DNA from 4 places in the Methylobacterium sp. 092160098-2 genome. Region 1 is predicted to be linked to each of the others. Evidence: predicted binding sites of a transcription regulator. Region 1 holds the regulator's gene; each other region holds the start of a gene.

Region 1 (4,844 bases):
GACGATGGCGCCGATGCCGGCGACCACGAGGCCGCCGTACGAGATCCAGGCCCAGACCGGCCCGTAGCGCTCCCGGATCAGCGCGCCGTGGCCGCGTCCGGTGGCGGTCCCGAGCCGCACCGTCAGCTCCTGGACGACGTACAGGATCGGCACCAGCAGGATCTGGAGGAGCAGGAGCGAATAGCCCCAGCGCGCCCCGCTCTGGGCCGCCGTGATGAGGCTTCCGACATCCGTATCGGCCAGCATCACCACGAGTCCCGGGCCTGCGGCCTTGAGGTAAGCGGACAGGCGAGGCAGGGAAGCGCTGGGCACGGCTCGGGAACAGTCCCGCGCACGGGCGGTTCCGGCGGGCGCCTGCGGCGTTTTCCCGGGGCAGGCGGGAGGGACATGTGATGGCGGAGAGCACGGATCGGGGCTCCGGCTGGAGCCTGCAGGCGACCGCCGTGCCCGACGGGGTGCGCCTGGAACTCGCCCTGGCCGACCTCGGCGGCGCGCCGGTCACCGCCGCGATCGTTCTCGACCGGGCGGAAGCCCGGGCCTTCGCACGCGCCCTGCTCGCCGCCGCCGGCGACGCGGCGGAACGGACCTTCCCGAAGCCGGGCGCCTGACGGCGCGCCGCCGGTCGGTCAGCGGGCGAGACCGGGATTGCGGCCCGGCAGGCGGGGGACCACGGTGCCGCGCTTCTCGATCGGCGTGTCGCAGGCGTAGGCGAACTCGGTCTTCAGCGGATCGAACACGGTCTCGCCGGTGATCCGGCAATCCTCGCGCACGGTCTCGTCGAGATAGGCCCGGGCGGCGGTTCGGAAGCGCTTCACCCGGGTGGCGTTCGGCTCCGGATCGATCCGGGCCTCGCTCAGGTTGCAGCCGGTATATTCGCGCAGGGCGTTCGAGACGATCAGCATCCGGCGCATCTGCCGGTTGTCGTAGACCTCGTAGGGCTCCTTGCAGCCGATCGTCACCACCTGGGGGGTGAGCGCCACGTAGTTCCGCGAGATGTAGGAGAACCCGGTGGTGCAGCCGGCGAGGCCGAGGGCGGCGAGGCCGAGGGGCAGCAGAGCTGCGGGTCGTCGCATCCTCGTCATCCCAAGAGGGTCCCAGCCCGCGGCCCGGATCCGCCGCCTTCCCGGCGGGGCGCCGCGGTGCATTGAAACGGCTCCGCTTGCGCCGTCAATGCGTTTCTCGACCTTGCTCCCGTGAGCGCGGAGCGACGCGCCAAGCGTAGCGGTGCCGCCCTTGCGGAACACTTGCGGAACGTTTAACCTGTTCGTGATTTGTTTCAGAGACCGTCACGGGGCGGTCTGCCAAGCCGCGAGTCCCCCTTCGATGCTCACGCGCAAGCAGCTGGACCTCCTGCGTTTCATCCAGAGCCGGATGCAGGAATGCGGCGTCCCGCCGTCCTTCGACGAGATGAAGGACGCCCTCGACCTCAAGTCGAAATCCGGCATCCACCGGCTGATCACGGCCCTGGAGGAGCGCGGCTTCCTCCGGCGCCTGCCGAATCGGGCGCGCGCCATCGAGGTGATCCGCATCCCCGAGAGCCTGAGCCAGACGGTCCCATCTTCGGCCCCATCTTCGGCCCCGGCCGAGCCGCGCCGTTTCACCCCGAGCGTGGTCGAGGGCGGCAAGTCCAAGCATCCGCCGGCCCCGGCCAGCACGCGGATGATCGACGACGCCGGTCGTGCCATTTCGATCCCGGTGATGGGCCGGATCGCCGCCGGTACGCCGGTCTCGGCGATCCAGAACCAGAGCCATGCCATCACCCTGTCGCCGGATTTCGTGGCCGGCGGCGAGCACTACGCCCTGGAGGTGCGCGGCGACTCGATGGTCGAGGCCGGCATCCTCGACGGCGACCTCGTGGTGATCCGCAAGCAGGACACGGCCAATACCGGCGACATCATCGTGGCGCTGATCGACGACGAGGAGGCGACGCTCAAGCGTCTGCGCCGCCGCGGCTCCTCGATCGCCCTGGAAGCCGCCAACCCGGCCTACGAGACGCGCGTCCTCGGGCCCGACCGGGTCCGGATCCAGGGCCGCCTCGTCAGCCTCGTCCGCCGCTACTGAAGCGGCTCGGCCGGCGCGTCGCCGGGGGCGAGGTCCCCGCCCGACGCATCGGTTTCCGGAGGCGTTGTCGCCACGTCGTCAGAGGCGCGGGCCTCCGCGGAGGGCGCGGTGACCAATTGTGGCGGCCCCGACCCGTGTCCCGAGCGTGGTCGCCAAGGCACGGAGCGGCCATCGGCCCGGGCGTGACGGGCGACGAAGCCGTCGCCGTCGGACCTGAGGGCGACGGCGCCCTGGGCGGCCAGGACGCGCCGGTCGATCACCAGGGGGCCGGTGCAGGTCGGTGGGGCCACGAGACCCGTGATCAGCACCGCGGCGCGGGCGCAATCCTCCGGGAAGGCCCGCCGGTCCCGGACCAGGGCGACCGCCCGTCCGTCCGGCAGGCGCGCGGTGCATCCGAGCCGGTCACAGCGGCCGCTGCCCGATCGGACGATCAGTGCCCCGGCTCCCCGTCCATCGCCGTCCGCCTTCAGCCATTGTTCGAGAACGAAGCCGGACGGGCTGCCGAGGGCCGCGAGCCGTCCGTCCGGCCCCCGCACCGCGGCCCCCGCACCCTGCCGATCGACATAGAGGTCGTAGCGGTCGGGTCGGGCCGCGACGACGAGTCCGAGCAGGATCGGCGGCACGGCGAGCCAGCGCAGGCGGGAGGCCGGTAACGTCGCGAGCAGCAGGCCCGCGGTCAGCAGGAACAGCGCCGCGGTGCCGAAGGCCGGTACGACCACGATGGCCCGCTCGAACCTGGCGATCCACTGGGAGACGGCGAGCATGCCCCCCACCGCCTGACCCATCAGCCACCAGATCGGGCGGTCGAGGGCGAAGGGATAGGCGAGGATCCCGATCACCGCGGAGGGCATCACCACGAGGGAGACGAGCGGCAGGGTCAGGGCGTTGCCGACGAGGCCGAAGGGCTGGATCGTCTGGAAATGGTAGGTGGCGAAGGGTGCGGTCGCGACCTGCGCCACCAGGGTCGTGGCCAGGGTCCCGGTGACCGCCGAGAGGCCGGTGCCGACGAGCCGACCGAGCCGGCCCGCCCCGGGGCGCACGAACAGCCGCCCGTCGATCAGCCGCGCGCAGGCGATCAGCCCGGCCACGGCGCCGAAGGACATCTGGAAGCTCGGGCCGAGCAGGCCCTCCGGCTCCCGGGCCAGGGCGATCAGCGCCGCGAGGGCGAGGTTGCGCATCGACAGGGCCGGCCGGTCCACCAGGATCGCGCCCAGCATGATCAGGGTCATGATCAGCGAGCGCTCGGCGGCGATGTCCCAGCCCGAAAAGGCGCAGTAGGCGGTGACGCCGACCATGGCGAAGCCGGCCGCGATCTTCTTGATCGGCCAGAGGAGCGCGCAATGGGGGACCAGCGCGAGCAGCGCCCGCACCAGCCAGAACACCACGCCGGCGGCCAGCACCATGTGGAGGCCCGAGATCGACACAACGTGGTAGATGCCGGCGGCGCGCAGCGCATCGTTGGTCGCCGGGCCGATGAGGCCGCGCTTGCCGGTCACCAGGGCCGCCGCCACCGCGCCCGCCTGGCCGCCGGCGGCCTCCGCGATCCGGCGGGTGAGCCCGTTCCGGGCCGCGTCGAGCGTGGCGGCGAGCCGCAGGCGGAGGGGCGGCGGCTCGGTCGGCGCCCGGATCGTGACCGCCCCGACCAGGGAGCCCACCGCGCCGATCCCCTGGAAGTAGGCGTCTCGGGCGAAATCGTAGCCTCCGGGCCGGGCCGCCTCCGGGGGAGGCAACAACCGGGCGGTGGCGGCGACGACGTCCCCGGGAAGCGGGGTCGGCGTCTTGCGGAATGACACCCGCACCCGGGCGGGCCGCGCCTCCGGCGCGAGGCCGGCGAAGCTCTCCACCCGGATCAGCAGCCGGGCGCCGACCTCGCGCTCGTCCAGGGCCTCAACCGTTCCGATGAGGGGGCCGATGGTGGTGCGGGTGAGGACCGGGGCGGCGACCTCCGAGACCCGCCAGGCTGCCGCCGCGAAGCCGAGGAACGCGGCCGCCACCGCGAGCACCGCCGCCAGCGTCGCCGGGCGCGCGCCGAGGAGCGGGATCGGCGCCAGGGCAAGGGCGGCGGCGACAAGGGGCGCGGCCAGGCTCGGCGCGCCGTCGGTCGCCGCGAAATAGACCAGGATCCCCCCGCCGAAGGCCACCGCCAGCCAGGGGAACAGCCGGCGCTGCTCGGCGTCCCGGGCGAGGCCTTCGGCCACCCAGTGGCGGATGACCGGGAGGGCGGGCGCGCGGGGGCCGGCCAGCGCCACCGCGCCGCCCGCCAGCCTCGCGCCGATCCGCCGCATCGCCGCCGCCCCGTTCCGCGCGACCTGTCTCGGGGCCGGGCGATTCTGCGGGCGATTCTTAACGCATCCTCCGGCTCGTGCTACAGCCGGTGCTTCGTGCTACGGGCGCCCTGTCGAGCCCCTCGCCGCTCCGCCGCCCCTTCGCCGTCCGTCGCGCTCCGTCCGCGACCAGCCCCGGAACATACCGGACCGATGTCCTCAGCCGTCGTCACGCGCTTCGCCCCCTCGCCCACCGGCTACCTGCATATCGGCGGGGCCCGCACGGCGTTGTTCAACTGGCTCTACGCCCGCCACACCGGCGGCAAGATGCTGCTGCGCATCGAGGATACCGACCGGGAGCGCTCCACCAAGGGCGCGATCGACGCGATCCTCGACGGCCTGTCCTGGCTCGGCCTCGACTGGGACGGGGACGTGGTGTTCCAGTTCGCCCGGGCCGAGCGCCACCGGGCCGTGGCCGAGGAGCTGCTGGCGGCCGGCCGTGCCTACCATTGCTATGCC
Region 2 (4,844 bases), on a different contig from region 1:
GCGGAGGCTCGTGCGACGGCGGAGGCGGCCTCGTCGCGGCGGAGGGCGGCGGAGGTTGCCCCGACGGAGGCGGAGGGGGAGGCGGCGAAGGCGAAGGCTGCGGAGGCGCCTCCTGCGGAAGCGGATGCGGCGGGGGTGGATGCGGTGGGGGCTGAGGCCCTTTTTTTATGCCTTCATGCGGCCAAGCTCTCCTCGAAGTCGTCCGGAACCTCGCCAAACTTCGCGAGAACCTCGATGCTCTCGAGCTCGCCCGTCTCGTCGTCGGCGACCACCTTGAGGGCGGCGGCGCCCGGTTTGCGGCCGGCCACGGCCTCGGCGCGCTTTCTGGCTCCATGATCCGTGGTCGCCGGCTGGCGGTCGCCGGGCACAAGCCGCTTCCGCTTCAATTCGAACGCCTGGACGATGTACGTCGTCTTGTTGGCCATCACCTTCTCCTCGCGGTTCTCGTTGCACGGGCGGTCGACGATACAGCGCCCGCGTCACGCGACTTCTTCGCTCGACGTTTCGATGGGGTGCAGGACGTGCGTTGGCAAGGCGCGCCTCCCGTCGGAGCGACAATTGGTTCCTTCAGAGCGCACCCGACACCCGCCGGCGATCTCTCCGGAGGGGTGTCGCGGTCCACGGCTGCGCTAAGTATCCCGCCGATTTCCTCACGGAGGTGGAAGTGGATCACCGGGACAGCGGCGCGGTCGGCCGGGCCGAGACCAAGGCGGCCCGCGAGGCCGAACGGAGCGAAGCGGCCGCCGCGGTCTGGGCCGACGTCGAACGCGAACGGCGCGCGCGCGACGAGAGAACGGCGCGCCTTCGGGCGCAGCGGCTCGCCAGGGAGGCGGCCAAGGCCGAGTGAGTCCGGTTTCGGGGGAGGCGGAGCCGATCTTGGACGCCTACGCAACTCTTTGGGACGCACTGTCATTCCCCTCCGGCCTGGAAGGCCGTTTCCATGTCTGCGTTCGGTTCCGATCGGAGAGCCGCCGAGGGCGTGATGAAAAAGGTCCGTTTCCCCGCGTGGCTGGAGCGCAGGCGCTACTCGCCCTACACGAAGATGCGGATCGCCACCGGCGGATCGGCTCCGAAGGTGTCGGCGGCCCCCGCCGCCTCCACGTTCCCGGAGCGGTCCGGGAACGTGATCCCGTTCGGTCGTCGCACGCTGACGCCGGCGACGGCGGACTGTCCGGAGGTGTCGCTCCTGGTGCTGCCGCCGAGGAAGGCCAGGATCCCCGACTGAGCGGCTCCGGCCGCGTCGGGTCACGCCCGGACCACCGGCAACTCGTCGAGCCTCGTCGTGTAGCGCGGCGAGCGCATCTCAAACTTCGTCGACCAGGAGCGTTCCTTCTCCAACCCTGCGGAGGCCGGGACCACTGTGCCCCGCCCGAAGCGCCGGTTGCATGCGTCCATGGCTTCCATGAGCGCGCCACCGCGCTCGCGGTCGAAGTCGCCGATCAGCGCGCGCTGGGACGTTCCCAGAGGCAGGAGGTCGGTGGTGATGATGCCGGACTTCGACCATCGGTACCCGTCCCTCCACGCCCGCCGCACGCCGAACGAGGCCGCCTTGACCAGGACGAGGCTGTCGTTCGAGGCCTCCGGCAGCGTGACGACGGTCGACACCGACCGCTGGGGGCGGTCCCGATCGTGTTCCGAGGTGTGGAAGAAGACCGTGAGATGATCGGTCCCCAGGCCGCCGGCGCGCAGCTTCTCCCCGAGCCGCGTGGCGTGGGTCGCGACCGCCTGAAGCATGGTGTCGAGGTCCTCGACGCGGTCCGAGAAGGAACGCGTGACCGCGCATCCCTTGCGCGTCGGCGCCACGGTCTCGAGATCGAGGCAGGCGATGCCGCGCAGCTCGTACACGAGGCGCTCGCCGACGACGGTCAGCCGCTTGCGCACCGAGCGCGGATCCAGATCCCGCACGTCGGCGACGCTGTCGCAACCGATCTCCTCGAGCTTCCTCGCGGTCGCCGGTCCGACGCCCCAGATGTCCTGCAGCGGGATCCGCACCATCCAGGCCGCCCGCTCGTCCTCGTCCGTGAGATCGCAGACGCCGCCGAGTTCCGGGTGCTTCTTCGCGATGTGGTTGGCGAGCTTCGACAGGGTCCTGGTCGGCCCGATGCCGACGCAGGTCGGTATTCCGGTCCAGCGGCGCACGGTCTCCCGCATGTCCCGCGCGAGCTCGGAACGCTCCGACTCCCGCACGTCCGACAGGTCCACGAAGCTCTCGTCGATCGAGTAGATCTCGATGCGGGGCGAGAAGCGCCGGTAGACCTCGTTCACCCGGGCGGACATGTCTCCGTAGAGGGCGTAGTTCGAGGAGTAGACCCGCACGCCCTGGTTCCGGCAGAGCTGGCGGATCTTGAACCAGGGCTCGCCCATGCGGATGCCCAGGTCCTTCGCCTCCTGCGTCCTGGCGATCGCGCATCCGTCGTTGTTCGAGAGGACGATGACCGGCACGCGAGCGAGCCGGGGATCGAAGACACGCTCGCAGGAGCAGTAGAAGCTGTTGCCGTCGCTCAGGGCGAAGGATCGGGGCGCGGCGGTCACGAGGCCGCGCCTCCCGTGGCGGATGCCCCGCGCGGGCGGTCGGACACGGTCCTACCGGACGGCCGAGGCGCGACGGCGCGGGTTGATGGAGCCGGAGACCACGCCCCAGACCTCGACGATGGCGCCGGGCGGGAGATCGAACTCCGGAAACCGCGGATTCGCGAAGGACAGGCGCACGCGCTGGTGCCTTCGCGACCAGACCTTGAAGCTGCGTTCCCCGTCGATGTCGACGACCACCACGTCCCCGTCGGCGGGCTCGATGGACCGGTCAACGACCGCAATATCCCCGTCGAAGAGGCGCGCCAGCACCATGGAGTCGCCGGCCACGCGCACCAGAAACGTGGACGGACGGTTGGGTATCAGAAGGCGCTGGAGATCGATCTCCTGCTCGATGAAGTCGTCCGCAGGGGAGGGGAATCCAGCCTTCACCGCCCTGGCCAGGATCGGCAGCGGAACCTGAAGACCGGTTGGACGGGCGACTTGCAGCATGGGGCCTCCGATCGGCGCTTCGGGAACGAAACAAGAACATGGAGGAGGTCGTTCGGGCAAGCCGGATTCGGCGACGTTGCGACTGCATCGAAAAAGGAGTGTCGCGACCGATGGTTAGAGGCGTCGGGCGCTTGTGGATGGCTGTGGACGACGCCGTAGCCCGGAGTGCGGCTTCAAGCCCCGCCCGTGGCGGGATCGCGCGACGCGCGACTTCGAAGTGGATGAATTCCGGAATGGCCTGGAGGGCCCTCCTCGAACTAGCTTGACCGTATTCGTGGCGGGCGCGACCGCCGAATCTGCTTGGTTAAGGATGCATGGCCGGGTTGTGATCGAAGGAACCAGACTTTACTTCGCGGCCAACATATGTTGAGACCGCATCGGCGGCGCGATCTGCCCATCAGGAATTAGGCGGGCGCCTGACTATCGAAAGTGTATTCAGACATGATCAATCAGAACTCGGAATCGTCGCGCTTCATCGAGACGGCCGCCAATCTTGTCGCGGCGTACGTCTCCAACAACTCGGTTCCCTCGACCGAACTGCCCGCCTTGATCGCCTCCATCCACAACGCAGTCGCCGGTCTCGGCACCGGGTCGGTCTCCGCCGCGGCGGTTGAGGAGGTGGCCAAGCCGACCGCAGGCGCCATCCGCAAGTCGATCTCGGACGATGGCATCGTCAGCTTCATCGACGGCAAGTCGTACAAGACCCTCAAGCGCCATCTCACCAGCCACGGCGTCACCCCGCAGCAGTACCGCGAACGGTACGGTCTGCCGCAGGACTACCCGATGGTCGCTCCGAGCTACGCGGCGAAGCGCTCCGAGCTCGCGAAGGCGATCGGATTGGGTCAGGTGGGTGCCAGGCAGACCCAGGCGGAGGCGACCGTCGAGAAGAAGACCGCTCCGCGCAAGAAGGCCGCCTGACCTTCGGATCGGAACGGAAACGAACGGGAGGAGGCCCGTGGACGGAAGCACCGTCCGCGGGCCTTCTCCCGTTCGACGACCCGACCGCGACCGGACCATGGATGTCCGGCTTCCCGCCGGTCCGGAATGGCGGCCGGCTGCAGGCCCGCGCGCCTACTCGGGAGCCGAGCGTGTCCGACGACGCGTATCGGCCGATTTCCTGCCGAAGTCCCCGAGCATCGTTGCGCCGGTGCGTGTCCGGCAGCCGAACATCGCTGCCGATCGCGCACCGCTCCCGCAAGGGTTCGAAGTCTCGAGCTGATACGGCGATCATGCCGGGCAGATCGGTCGTTGGCGCGTCCAGCGGCTCGCCGCCGGCCCGCCCGAAGCTTCTCGAAGGATCCGCCCCCGAATTGCGTCTGCGAAGGAATGAACCTAAGCTCGAAGGAACGGGAGATACGAAATGCGCGCTCTCTTCATCGGTTCCTTCCTGGGTCTCGTCGCGGCGCCGGCTCTGGCCGCCGCAATGCCTGAGCCGCAGCCGCTGACTTCGACGGTCTCGGCGATCTTCGTGATGGCGGATGCGAACCACGACGGCGTGGTAGACCGGTCCGAACTCGAGACCGCGCTCGCCTCCTTCAAGGAGCAGGTCCGCCCCGGCTTCGAGCACGACTGGTCGGTCATGATACGCGTCGCGGGGGCGGATCCGCAGGCGGGCGGCATCGATTTCCCGGCGGCGGCTCGGGGCACGCTCGCCCTGTACGACCGCGCCGACGTCGACCACGACGACGTCGTCACCCCGCAGGAGATGCAGGCGCTGCTCGCGACGATGCCGGTAGACGAGCGCGAGGCGGCCGCGGAATTCATGTCCACCACGGATGCGAACTTCGACGGCACCGTGGACGCGTCGGAACTCGCGTCGCTGC
Region 3 (4,844 bases), 230 kb from region 1:
GGATCGTCGACGCCTCGCCGGACGGCAAGCTGGTCGTCGAGGAGGGGGGCCGGCTGATCTACGCCAACGAGGCCTATCTGCGGATCGCCAGCGGCGACACGTTCTCGAACCTCGTGCCGGTGGAGCGCATCCTCGTCGGCTCTCCGGAGGTCTCCGAGGCGGTCTACCGCCTGTCGCAGGCCTCGCGCGATGCCAGGGCCCATACCGAGGAAGTCCGGATGTCGCCGCCCCTCGGGCCGACGGTCGGCGAGCGCGGCTTCGGGTGGTACCGCGTCTCGGTGCGGCCCCTCGCGCGTCCGCGCCGGGCGGCCTCGCTCTGGACGGTGGCCGACATCACCGCCGAGCGCGAGCGGCAGGAGAACGTCTTCCAGGAACTTCAGCACGCCATCGACTACCTCGACCACGCCCCGGCGGGCTTCCTGTCGATCGATCCGGCCGGCGCCATCGTCTACATGAACGCGACGCTCGCCGCCTGGCTGGGCTACGATCTCGCCAGCGTCGGCCCCGGCGGGCCGCATCTCACCGAGATCGCCCCGGAGGCGGATGTTCTCGTGCGCACCGCCGGCCTGCCGGGCGAGGTCCGCACCGACCGCTTCGACCTCGACCTGCGCCGCCGCAACGGCCACACCCTGCCGGTGCGGCTCTACCACCGGGTCGCCTTCGGCAAGGACGGCAAGCCCGGCTCGTCGCGGACCTTCGTGATCAACCGCTCGGCCGGGGCCGAGACCGACGAGCCGCAGCGCGCCGCCGAGGTGCGCCTCGCCCGCTTCCTCAACAACTCGCCGATCGCGATCGCGACCCTCGACCGGACCGGCTGCATCGCCCGGGCCAACGCCTCGTTCACCCGGCTGTTCGGCACGGTGCCGCGCCAGGCCGATGACGGCGCCTTCGACGGTGACGGCGCGACCCGGGTCGAGCCGAACGTCGCCGATTCCGTGGCCGACCGGACCGCCCTGGAAGCCGGGCTCGCCCGGGCGGCGAGCGGTCGGACCGATCCGGAACCCATCGAGGTCCAGCTGACCGGGCCCGGCGGCCGCTCGGCCCGGGTCTGGCTCAGCCCCGCCGACGGCGGCGATCCGGGGCAGCAGACCGACGAGGCCGAGCGGGTGATCCTGTACGCCCTCGACACGACGGCGCAGCGGCAACTGGAGCAGCAGGTCGCCCAGGCCCAGAAGATGAACGCGGTCGGCCAGCTCGCGGGCGGCATCGCGCACGACTTCAACAACGTGCTGCAGGCGATCATCGGGTACTCGGACCTGCTGCTGGCGAGCCATCGGCCGACCGACCCGGCCTTCCAGGACATCATGCAGATCAAGCAGAACGCCAACCGGGCGGCGGGCCTCGTCCGCCAGCTCCTGGCGTTCTCCCGGAGGCAGACCCTGCGTCCGGAGGTGATGAATGTCGGAGAAGCGCTCTCCGAACTCACCCTCCTGCTCAAGCGCCTGCTCGGCGAGCGGGTCGCCCTGGAGCTGAAGCACGGCCGCGAGGTCTGGCCCGTGAAGGCCGACGTCAACCAGTTCGAGCAGGTGATCGTCAATCTCGCGGTCAACGCCCGCGACGCCATGCCGGAGGGCGGCAAGCTGATGATCCGGACGGAGAACGTCTTGGATCCGGGGGCGGCCTCCGATGCGGAGGGACGCGGCGGGGCGCCGGCCGGCGACCACGTGCTGATCGAGGTGCGCGACACCGGCCAGGGCATCCCCCCCGAGCTGATGGAGAAGATCTTCGAGCCGTTCTTCACCACCAAGGAGATCGGCAAGGGCACCGGACTCGGCCTGTCGACGGTGTTCGGCATCGTCAAGCAATCGGGCGGCACCATCGACGTGCAGTCGACGATCGGGGAGGGGACCGCCTTCCGCATCTACCTGCCGCGGCATGTGCCCGTGGCCGAACCGGAGGAGGTTCCGGCCCCGACTGCGGTGCCGGCGCTCCCGCGCGCGGAGCCGCTCGCGCCGGTCTCCGGGTCGCCGCGGCCGGCTGCCGAGCCGGGCGATGCCGGCGCGCCGCGGAGTGCACCGGCTCCGGCCACGGCCGACAAGCCGGCGCCGCGCAAGCCCGCCGCGGATCATACGGGGCAGGGCACCATCCTGCTCGTGGAGGACGAGGATCCCGTCCGGGCGGTCAACAGTCGCGCCCTCTCGGCCCGCGGCTACACGGTCCTGGAGGCGGCCTCCGGCCTCGAGGCCCTGGCGATCGTCCGCGAGGGCACCCAGCCGATCGACCTCGTCGTCTCCGACGTCGTCATGCCCGAGATGGACGGCCCGACCCTGCTGCGAGAGGTGCGCAAGCATCAGCCCGACCTGAAGGTGATCTTCGTCTCCGGCTACGCCGAGGACGCCTTCCGCAAGAACCTGCCGGAGGGGGAGACCTTCAACTTCCTGCCGAAGCCCTTCAGTCTGAAGCAGCTCGTCGAGACCGTGAAGAAGACGATGGCCGATTGAACGGCGTCGATGGCGTCGTCGATGGCAGCGTCCCGGCCCTTCCCTGCGAAATCCGGCATCCGGTGCCGCCCACCGTGTTCAGACCCTGAACGGAGTGCGGCACCGGATCCCGGGCATGCCCCCGACGGATCGGTGCGCCGGAGGCCGCGGTTCGCCCTGAACCGCATCGGTGGCGCCGGCAGGCTATGCACAACCCACGGTACCGCCCTTGTCGAAATAGAACAAAACAGGTACATGAAGGCGGTGGGGACGCGCGTTGTGAACTGCGTCCAACCCCTTCATAAGGAGCCCGCCAGATGGCCCAGCCCGCATTGAAAGTGGTCGACATGCCCCCCGTGGACAAGGACAAGTCCAAGGCCATTGACGCCGCCCTGGCTCAGATCGAGCGCGCCTTCGGCAAGGGCTCGATCATGCGGCTCGGCAAGAACGACAAGGTTCAGGAGGTCGAGACCGTCTCGACCGGATCGCTGGGCCTCGACATCGCCCTCGGCGTCGGCGGCCTCCCGCGCGGCCGGGTGATCGAGATCTACGGCCCCGAATCGTCCGGCAAGACGACGCTGGCGCTCCACACCATCGCCGAGGCCCAGAAGAAGGGCGGCGTCTGCGCCTTCGTGGATGCCGAGCACGCCCTCGATCCGGTCTATGCCCGCAAGCTCGGCGTCAACCTCGACGACCTGCTGATCTCGCAGCCCGATACGGGCGAGCAGGCCCTGGAGATCACCGACACGCTGGTGCGCTCCGGCGCCATCGACGTGCTGGTGGTCGACTCGGTGGCCGCGCTGACCCCGCGCGCCGAGATCGAGGGCGAGATGGGCGAGAGCCAGCCGGGCCTTCAGGCCCGTTTGATGAGCCAGGCCCTGCGCAAGTTGACCGGCTCGATCTCACGCTCGAACTGCATGGTCATCTTCATCAACCAGATCCGGATGAAGATCGGCGTGATGTACGGCAGCCCCGAGACCACCACGGGCGGCAACGCCCTGAAGTTCTACGCCTCGGTGCGCCTCGACATCCGCCGCATCTCGACCCTGAAGGATCGCGACGAGGCGATCGGCAACCAGGTCCGCGTCAAGGTGGTGAAGAACAAGGTCGCGCCGCCGTTCAAGCAGGTCGAGTTCGACATCATGTTCGGCGAGGGCGTGTCGAAGGTCGGCGAGCTGATCGACCTCGGCGTGAAGGCCGGCATCGTCGAGAAGTCAGGCGCGTGGTTCTCGTATAACAGCCAGCGCCTCGGCCAGGGCCGCGAGAACGCGAAGGGCTTCCTGCGCGACAACCCGAAGATCGCCGCCGAGATCGAGGGCTCAATCCGGCAGAATTCCGGCTTGGTCGCCGAGAAGATCCTGGAAAACGCGACCCCGACCGCCGACGATCTCGACGAGGGCGAAGCCTGATCCGAAGACCGGGCGGTGGACCAAGTCCGGCGCCCGATCCCTTGAGACCGAGCCCCATGGCGATCGCAGGATCGCCATGGGGTTTTGTTTTGGGCCCAAGGCACCGATCGATAGCGGAATACGAAAGAAGCGGACGTCCAGACTCGGCCGCGGCCTCAGAGATCCTCGACGCAGAGTTGGGGCACCACCAAACAGGCACGCCCCCAACCCGTATGCGACGCCACCGCGGCGAGTGGCGGTCCCGACAGAGACCTCCGCGCTTCACGTCGGCGCCTGCACACGCATTCAGATCGCAGGATGCCGAAACGACGAAGCCCGGCACGAATCCGGCTCTTACGAGTCGAATTGCGTCCGGGCGTTCGTCGAACCGGTCATGCCGCGACCCAGGAATGGACCCGTCTCGGGGGCCATCCCGCAGCGTCGCGGGCCGGGATCAGGCGGATGCGGAGACCGCAGCCGCCGGGATCCCAGGATCAGGCGGCCTCGCCGGCCTCGGCCTGGGCGGCGTCGCCCTCGACCAGCTTCCAGGTCTTGGTCTTCGAGAAGGGACGGCACTCCTCGATGAACACCGTCTGCCCGACCTTGGCGACATTCGCCTCGTCGTGCGCGTGGTAGTTCTTCGAGCGGCGGACGGTCTTCTTCATCACCGGGTGGGTGAAGCGGCGCTCCACCTTGACCACGATGGTCTTCTCACCCTTGTCGCTAACGACGGTGCCCTGCAGGATGCGCTTCGGCATGGTGTTCTCCTAGCGGCCCGTATCAGCTCTTGGCCGCCTGCAGCGTCTTCGCGCGCTGCAGCGTCCGGACACGGGCGATGTCGCGACGGACCTCACGGACGCGGGCGACGTTCTCGAGCTGGCCGGTGGCCCCCTGGAAGCGCAGGTTGAACTGCTCCTTCTTGAGGTTGATCAACTCGTCATTCAGCTGATCCGGCGACAGGGCCTTGAGATCAGACACTCTCTGGGTCGACTTCACGATATCCTCCGTTCAGTCGGCGATGCGCTGGACGACCCGC
Region 4 (4,844 bases), 410 kb from region 1:
GTAGGTCTCCAGGCCGCAGAGCGTCGGCACGGCGACGCTGCCCGGCGCGCAGACCCGGGACAGATCGTTGCGCAGCAGGTCGACGATCATGACGTTCTCGGCCCGCTCCTTCACGCTGGCCTGGAGCGCCTCGGCCGCCGCCCGGTCGGCCGCCGGGTCGTCCGAGGGGTTATCCGCGCGGCGGGCGGTGCCCTTGATCGGCCGGGTCTCCACGTGACGGCCGTCGAGGCGGATGAACCGCTCGGGCGAGGACGAGGCGACGGTCAGGCCCTCCAACTCCAGATAGGCGCCGAAGGTCGCCGGGTTGGTGGCGCGCAGCCGCCGGTAGAGGGCGAACGGATCGAAGCCGGCCGGGAGATCGGCGGTGAAACGCTGGGCGATGTTGGCTTGGTAGATGTCGCCCGCCCGGATGTAGGCGCGGACCTTTTCGACAGCCTCTTCATAGGTTTGTCGGTCGAAGTTCGAGCGCCATGTGAGCGGCTCCGGCGCTCCGGCGGCGGCCGCGCTCGGGATCTCCGCGCCGCCGAGCCGGTCGGCGAATCGGGCGAGCCGCGCCTCCGCGCGGGCCTGCCGCTGGGCCGGTGCGGTCTCCGGGAACCCCGTGGCGACGAGCCGGCAAGTGCCCGCGGCGTGATCGATCACCAGGGCCGTGTCGTAGAAGTTCAGGGCGATGTCGTCGGTGAGCCCCGCCCGCCGGGCCGGCGGCGCCACCCGTTCCAGCGATGCCCCGAGGTCATAGGCCAGATAGCCGATCGCCCCGCCGGGGAAGGGTTCTTCGGCGTCCGGTTCGATCCGGTACGGCGCGAGGCACGCCCGCAGAGCCGCGAAGGGACCGCCCGGCACCGGATTTCCGTCGAGGGTCGCCCGCCCGTCGCGGTAGCGGAAGCGTGCGAACGGCTCGGCGGCCACGATCGAATGGCGACCCAGGGAGTCGTGCCGCATGGCACTGTCGAGGAAGGCGAGCCCGGGCAGGGCGCGCAGCCGGGCCGCCGCCGCGACGGGATCGATGAAGGGGATCTCTCGGGTCCACATGACCGGGTTCGGGCTGTTGTCCTGGGCGAGGGCGGGGCAGATCCTGTCACGCTGCCGTCGCACAGGCGATGCCGCGGGGGAAGCGGCAGTTGCACGCAGGGACCGCCCCGGGGGGCAGACAGGGCGTGCTTCCGACGCAGACCGCGTCCCCGCGGCTTCATGTGGGATGTCAGGGCAGGCGCGCAAAGTCCTGGTCAAACAGCCAGGTTTCCGGTTCTGCGTCAGCGGCGCGCGCCGGTCCGGTCACCCCTGCGGCGGCCGGTCTCGCGCGGCGGCGCGGGAGCTTGTATAGGAACCGCGATCCCGAATTCCCGTCCTCGCGCTTCGGGCGACCGATCCTTGGTTGCCCGCGCCGGGCCTGTCCGACCCGAATGCCATGACCGCCACGCCTGCTCCCCGCGGCCCCGCTCCCGGAGCCGAATCCAAAATCACGGCCCCCAAGATCTCGTTCGTGTCGCTGGGCTGCCCGAAGGCGCTGGTCGATTCCGAGCGGATCCTCACCCACCTGCGCGCCGAGGGCTACGAGCTGGCCCGCCGGCACGACGGCGCCGACGTGGTGATCGTCAACACCTGCGGCTTCCTCGATTCGGCCAAGGCGGAGTCGCTCTCGGCCATCGGCGAGGCCATGGCGGAGAACGGCCGGGTGATCGTCACCGGCTGCATGGGCGCGCAGCCGGAGGAGATCCGCGAGAAGTATCCGGATCTCCTGGCGGTGACCGGGCCGCAGGCCTACGAGTCGGTGGTGGCCGCCGTCCACGAGGCGGTGCCGCCGGCCCACGACCCGTTCCTCGACCTCGTGCCGCCGCAGGGGATCAAGCTCACCCCGCGCCACTACGCCTACCTGAAGATCTCGGAGGGGTGCAGCAACCGCTGCAGCTTCTGCATCATCCCGTCCCTGCGCGGGAATCTCGTGAGCCGCCCCGCCGCCGACGTGCTGCGCGAGGCCGAGAAGCTGGTGAAGGCCGGCGTGAAGGAGCTGCTCGTCGTCTCGCAGGACACCAGCGCCTACGGCGTCGACATCCGCTACGCCGAGAGCCCGTGGCGCGACCGGCAGGTCCGGGCCAAGTTCTACGACCTGACCAAGGAGCTCGGCGAGCTCGGGGCCTGGGTGCGGCTCCACTACGTCTACCCCTACCCGCACGTGGACGAGGTCATCCCGCTGATGGCCGAGGGCAAGGTGCTTCCCTACCTCGACATGCCGCTCCAGCACGCGAGCCCCTCGGTGCTCAAGCGCATGCGCCGGCCAGGCAACCAAGAGCGCCAGCTCGACCGGATCCGGAACTGGCGGCAGACCTGCCCGGACCTCGCGATCCGCTCGACCTTCATCGTCGGCTTCCCCGGCGAGACCGAGGCCGAGTTCGAGGAGCTGCTGGCCTGGCTGCAGGAGGCCAAGCTCGATCGGGTCGGCTGCTTCGAGTACGAGCCGGTGGCGGGCGCCACCGCCAACGCGCTCGGCGACCTCGTGCCGCCGGCGGTGAAGGCCGAGCGCAAGCGCCGGTTCATGGAGACGCAGAACGGCATCGCGCTGCGGCTGCAGCGCGCCAAGGTCGGCAAGCGGCTGCCGATCATCGTCGATGCCGTCGAGGGCGGGGTCGCCCGGGGCCGGTCCAAGGCCGACGCGCCGGAGATCGACGGCACCGTCCACGCCGCCTTCCGGCGCCCGGTGCGGGTCGGCGACATCGTCACCGTGAAGATCGACCGGGCCGAGGCCTACGACCTCTACGGCAGCGTGGCGTAAGGCTATTCCCGTCTTCGCTGCGCTCGCGATGACGGGCGCGGGCCGGACTCCTGTTGAAGCCCTCTCCGACGCGGCTTGACCCCGCCGGCCCACCGCGGTCTTTGGAACAGAGCAGGAACTCACCGCGGATCTCCGAGGCGGCGATGGATCCGGAGGTCGCGCTCCGCAAGATCATCCACATCGACATGGACGCGTTCTACGCCTCCGTGGAGCAGCGCGACGACCCGTCCCTGCGCGGCAAGCCCCTGGCGGTGGGCGGCTCGCGGGAGCGGGGCGTCGTGGCGGCGGCGAGCTACGAGGCGCGCAAGTTCGGCGTGCGCTCGGCCATGCCGTCGGCCACGGCCCGGCGGCTCTGCCCGGACCTGCTGTTCGTGAAGCCGCGCTTCGAGGTCTACCGGGCGGTCTCGGAGGAGATCCGCGCGGTCTTCGCCCGGCACACGCCGCTCATCGAGCCGGTGGCCCTCGACGAGGCCTATCTGGATGTCACCGAGAACCTCCTGGGCCTGCCGACGGCGACGGCCGTGGCGAAGGCGATCCGGGCCGAGATCCTGGAGCGCACCGGGCTCGTGGCCTCGGCCGGGGTCTCGTACAACAAGTTCCTCGCCAAGGTGGCGTCCGACCACAGGAAGCCGAACGCCCTGTTCGTCATCACCCCCGCCATGGGGCCGGACTTCGTGGCCGAACTGCCGATCGGCCGGTTCCACGGCGTCGGTCCGGTCACCGAGGCGAAGATGAAGCGGCTCGGGATCGAGACCGGGGCGGATCTCCGCGCCTGGACGCCGGAGCGCCTGCGCGAGACCTTCGGCTCCGCGGGCGCCTATTACCACGCGGTCGCCCGGGGGATCGACGAGCGGCCGGTCCGCGCCCACCGGGTGCGCAAATCGATCGGGGCGGAGACCACCTTCTCGGAGGATACGGCGGCCTTCGAGGTCCTGGCCGCCCGGCTGGCGCCGCTGTTCGACAAGGTCTGGGCGGGGGCCGAGGCCAAGGGGATGCGCGCCCGGACCGTGACCCTGAAACTGAAGTTCTCGGATTTCGCCCAGGTTACCCGGGCGAAATCGCTCACCGTTCCCGTGGCCGACCGGGCCAATCTGGAGCGGATCGGCCTCGACCTGCTCGCCGGCCTGTTCCCCCTGCGGCGCAGCGCGCGGCTGATCGGGGTGTCGCTGTCGGGCTTCGCGCAGGACGCGCCCGAGGCGCCGCTCCAGCTCGGGCTGGCGCTCTGACGAGGCGCCCCGTCGCGGGGCCCTGTCGCGGGGCCCTGTCGCGGAGCGCCGTCGCGCGGCCCGCGCTGATGCGACGCGGGATCGTCGTGCGGTCGCGCACGCCGGGCCCGCGCGGCCGCCCCCACATGGGATCCATCCGGCGCGGACCGGCATTCGCCGGGACCGCGCGCACCGAAGGGTCCGTCCCATGTCGAAGCCCGCCGTCCTGGCTCTGTCCGCCGCGCTCCTGCTGACCGTCCCGGTGGGCGCCGCCCGCGCCGACGGCACCGCCGCCTTCGGGGCCGCCAACGCGGCGCAGCTCCTGGGCTACACCGCGAGCCCCGCCCAGCTCTACGTCCCGGCGAGTGGCCCATCCGCCGGGTTCGCGACCGGCCCGGCGCCCCAGCGGCCGAAGCCGCCGGCCCGCGCCCGCTGACCGGGATCGCCCGGGCCGGGCCGGCCTGGGCGTGCCGTCACCCCGGCTCGGTCAGGCGTTCTTGCGCGGCCGGTGGTCCGGGTCGACGCCGCCGTCGCGCTTCGTCTCGTTGTCGACGTCGCCCTCGAAGGTCGAATCCGCCTGCAGATCCGCCGGGTCGGCGCCGCTCATCCCCTTCGAGGTGCCGATCCCGGGATTGCCCTTGAGGTCGGCGTCCGTGGGCGTGTCGGTCTTCGGGTGCTTGCCTGACATGCTGGCTCCTGACTGGCATCCTGCCCGGATGCCGATGTCGGGCCAACGCGTCGGGGCGGGGGCGGTCTCCCGCGCGGCATGCGGCGGTTCGCCTCCCGCGCCCCGGGGGCGCTCAGCCGATCTGCGCCGCCGCGATCCGGCGGACGCCCGCCGCCTCCATCCGCGCCCAGGCCTGCGCCAG

Evidence for each region. The regulator LexA, encoded in region 1, represses DNA repair genes until DNA is damaged. The targets are predictions, from matches to a motif close to TGTTCNNNNTGTGTTCNG.
Region 2: the regulator LexA is predicted to act here: its motif matches at 3,043-3,060, upstream of PQI07_RS28240 (LexA family protein).
Region 3: the regulator LexA is predicted to act here: its motif matches at 2,659-2,676, upstream of recA (recombinase RecA).
Region 4: the regulator LexA is predicted to act here: its motif matches at 2,873-2,890, upstream of dinB (DNA polymerase IV).

Annotation. Positions count from the first base shown of each region.
Region 1 is NZ_JAQPZJ010000001.1:4,554,082-4,558,925, reverse strand. Features, by position in the region: gene PQI07_RS21480 (NRAMP family divalent metal transporter) at 1-312, opposite strand, end outside; gene PQI07_RS21475 (hypothetical protein) at 393-608, shown strand; gene PQI07_RS21470 (hypothetical protein) at 627-1,073, opposite strand; gene lexA (transcriptional repressor LexA) at 1,324-2,061, shown strand; gene PQI07_RS21460 (ComEC/Rec2 family competence protein) at 2,055-4,346, opposite strand; gene gltX (glutamate--tRNA ligase) at 4,539-4,844, shown strand, end outside.
Region 2 is NZ_JAQPZJ010000002.1:598,343-603,186, reverse strand. Features, by position in the region: gene PQI07_RS28265 (glycine-rich domain-containing protein) at 1-155, shown strand, start outside; gene PQI07_RS28260 (hypothetical protein) at 174-425, opposite strand; gene PQI07_RS28255 (hypothetical protein) at 665-847, shown strand; gene PQI07_RS28250 (hypothetical protein) at 983-1,225, shown strand; gene PQI07_RS28245 (Y-family DNA polymerase) at 1,246-2,532, opposite strand; gene PQI07_RS28240 (LexA family protein) at 2,584-3,021, opposite strand; gene PQI07_RS28235 (Ros/MucR family transcriptional regulator) at 3,463-3,939, shown strand; gene PQI07_RS28230 (EF-hand domain-containing protein) at 4,382-4,844, shown strand, end outside.
Region 3 is NZ_JAQPZJ010000001.1:4,323,358-4,328,201, forward strand. Features, by position in the region: gene cckA (cell cycle histidine kinase CckA) at 1-2,441, shown strand, start outside; gene recA (recombinase RecA) at 2,768-3,829, shown strand; gene rpsQ (30S ribosomal protein S17) at 4,303-4,566, opposite strand; gene rpmC (50S ribosomal protein L29) at 4,589-4,804, opposite strand; gene rplP (50S ribosomal protein L16) at 4,817-4,844, opposite strand, start outside.
Region 4 is NZ_JAQPZJ010000001.1:4,964,295-4,969,138, reverse strand. Features, by position in the region: gene pabB (aminodeoxychorismate synthase component I) at 1-1,032, opposite strand, end outside; gene rimO (30S ribosomal protein S12 methylthiotransferase RimO) at 1,409-2,770, shown strand; gene dinB (DNA polymerase IV) at 2,914-3,996, shown strand; gene PQI07_RS23495 (hypothetical protein) at 4,184-4,411, shown strand; gene PQI07_RS23490 (hypothetical protein) at 4,463-4,663, opposite strand; gene pncA (bifunctional nicotinamidase/pyrazinamidase) at 4,776-4,844, opposite strand, start outside.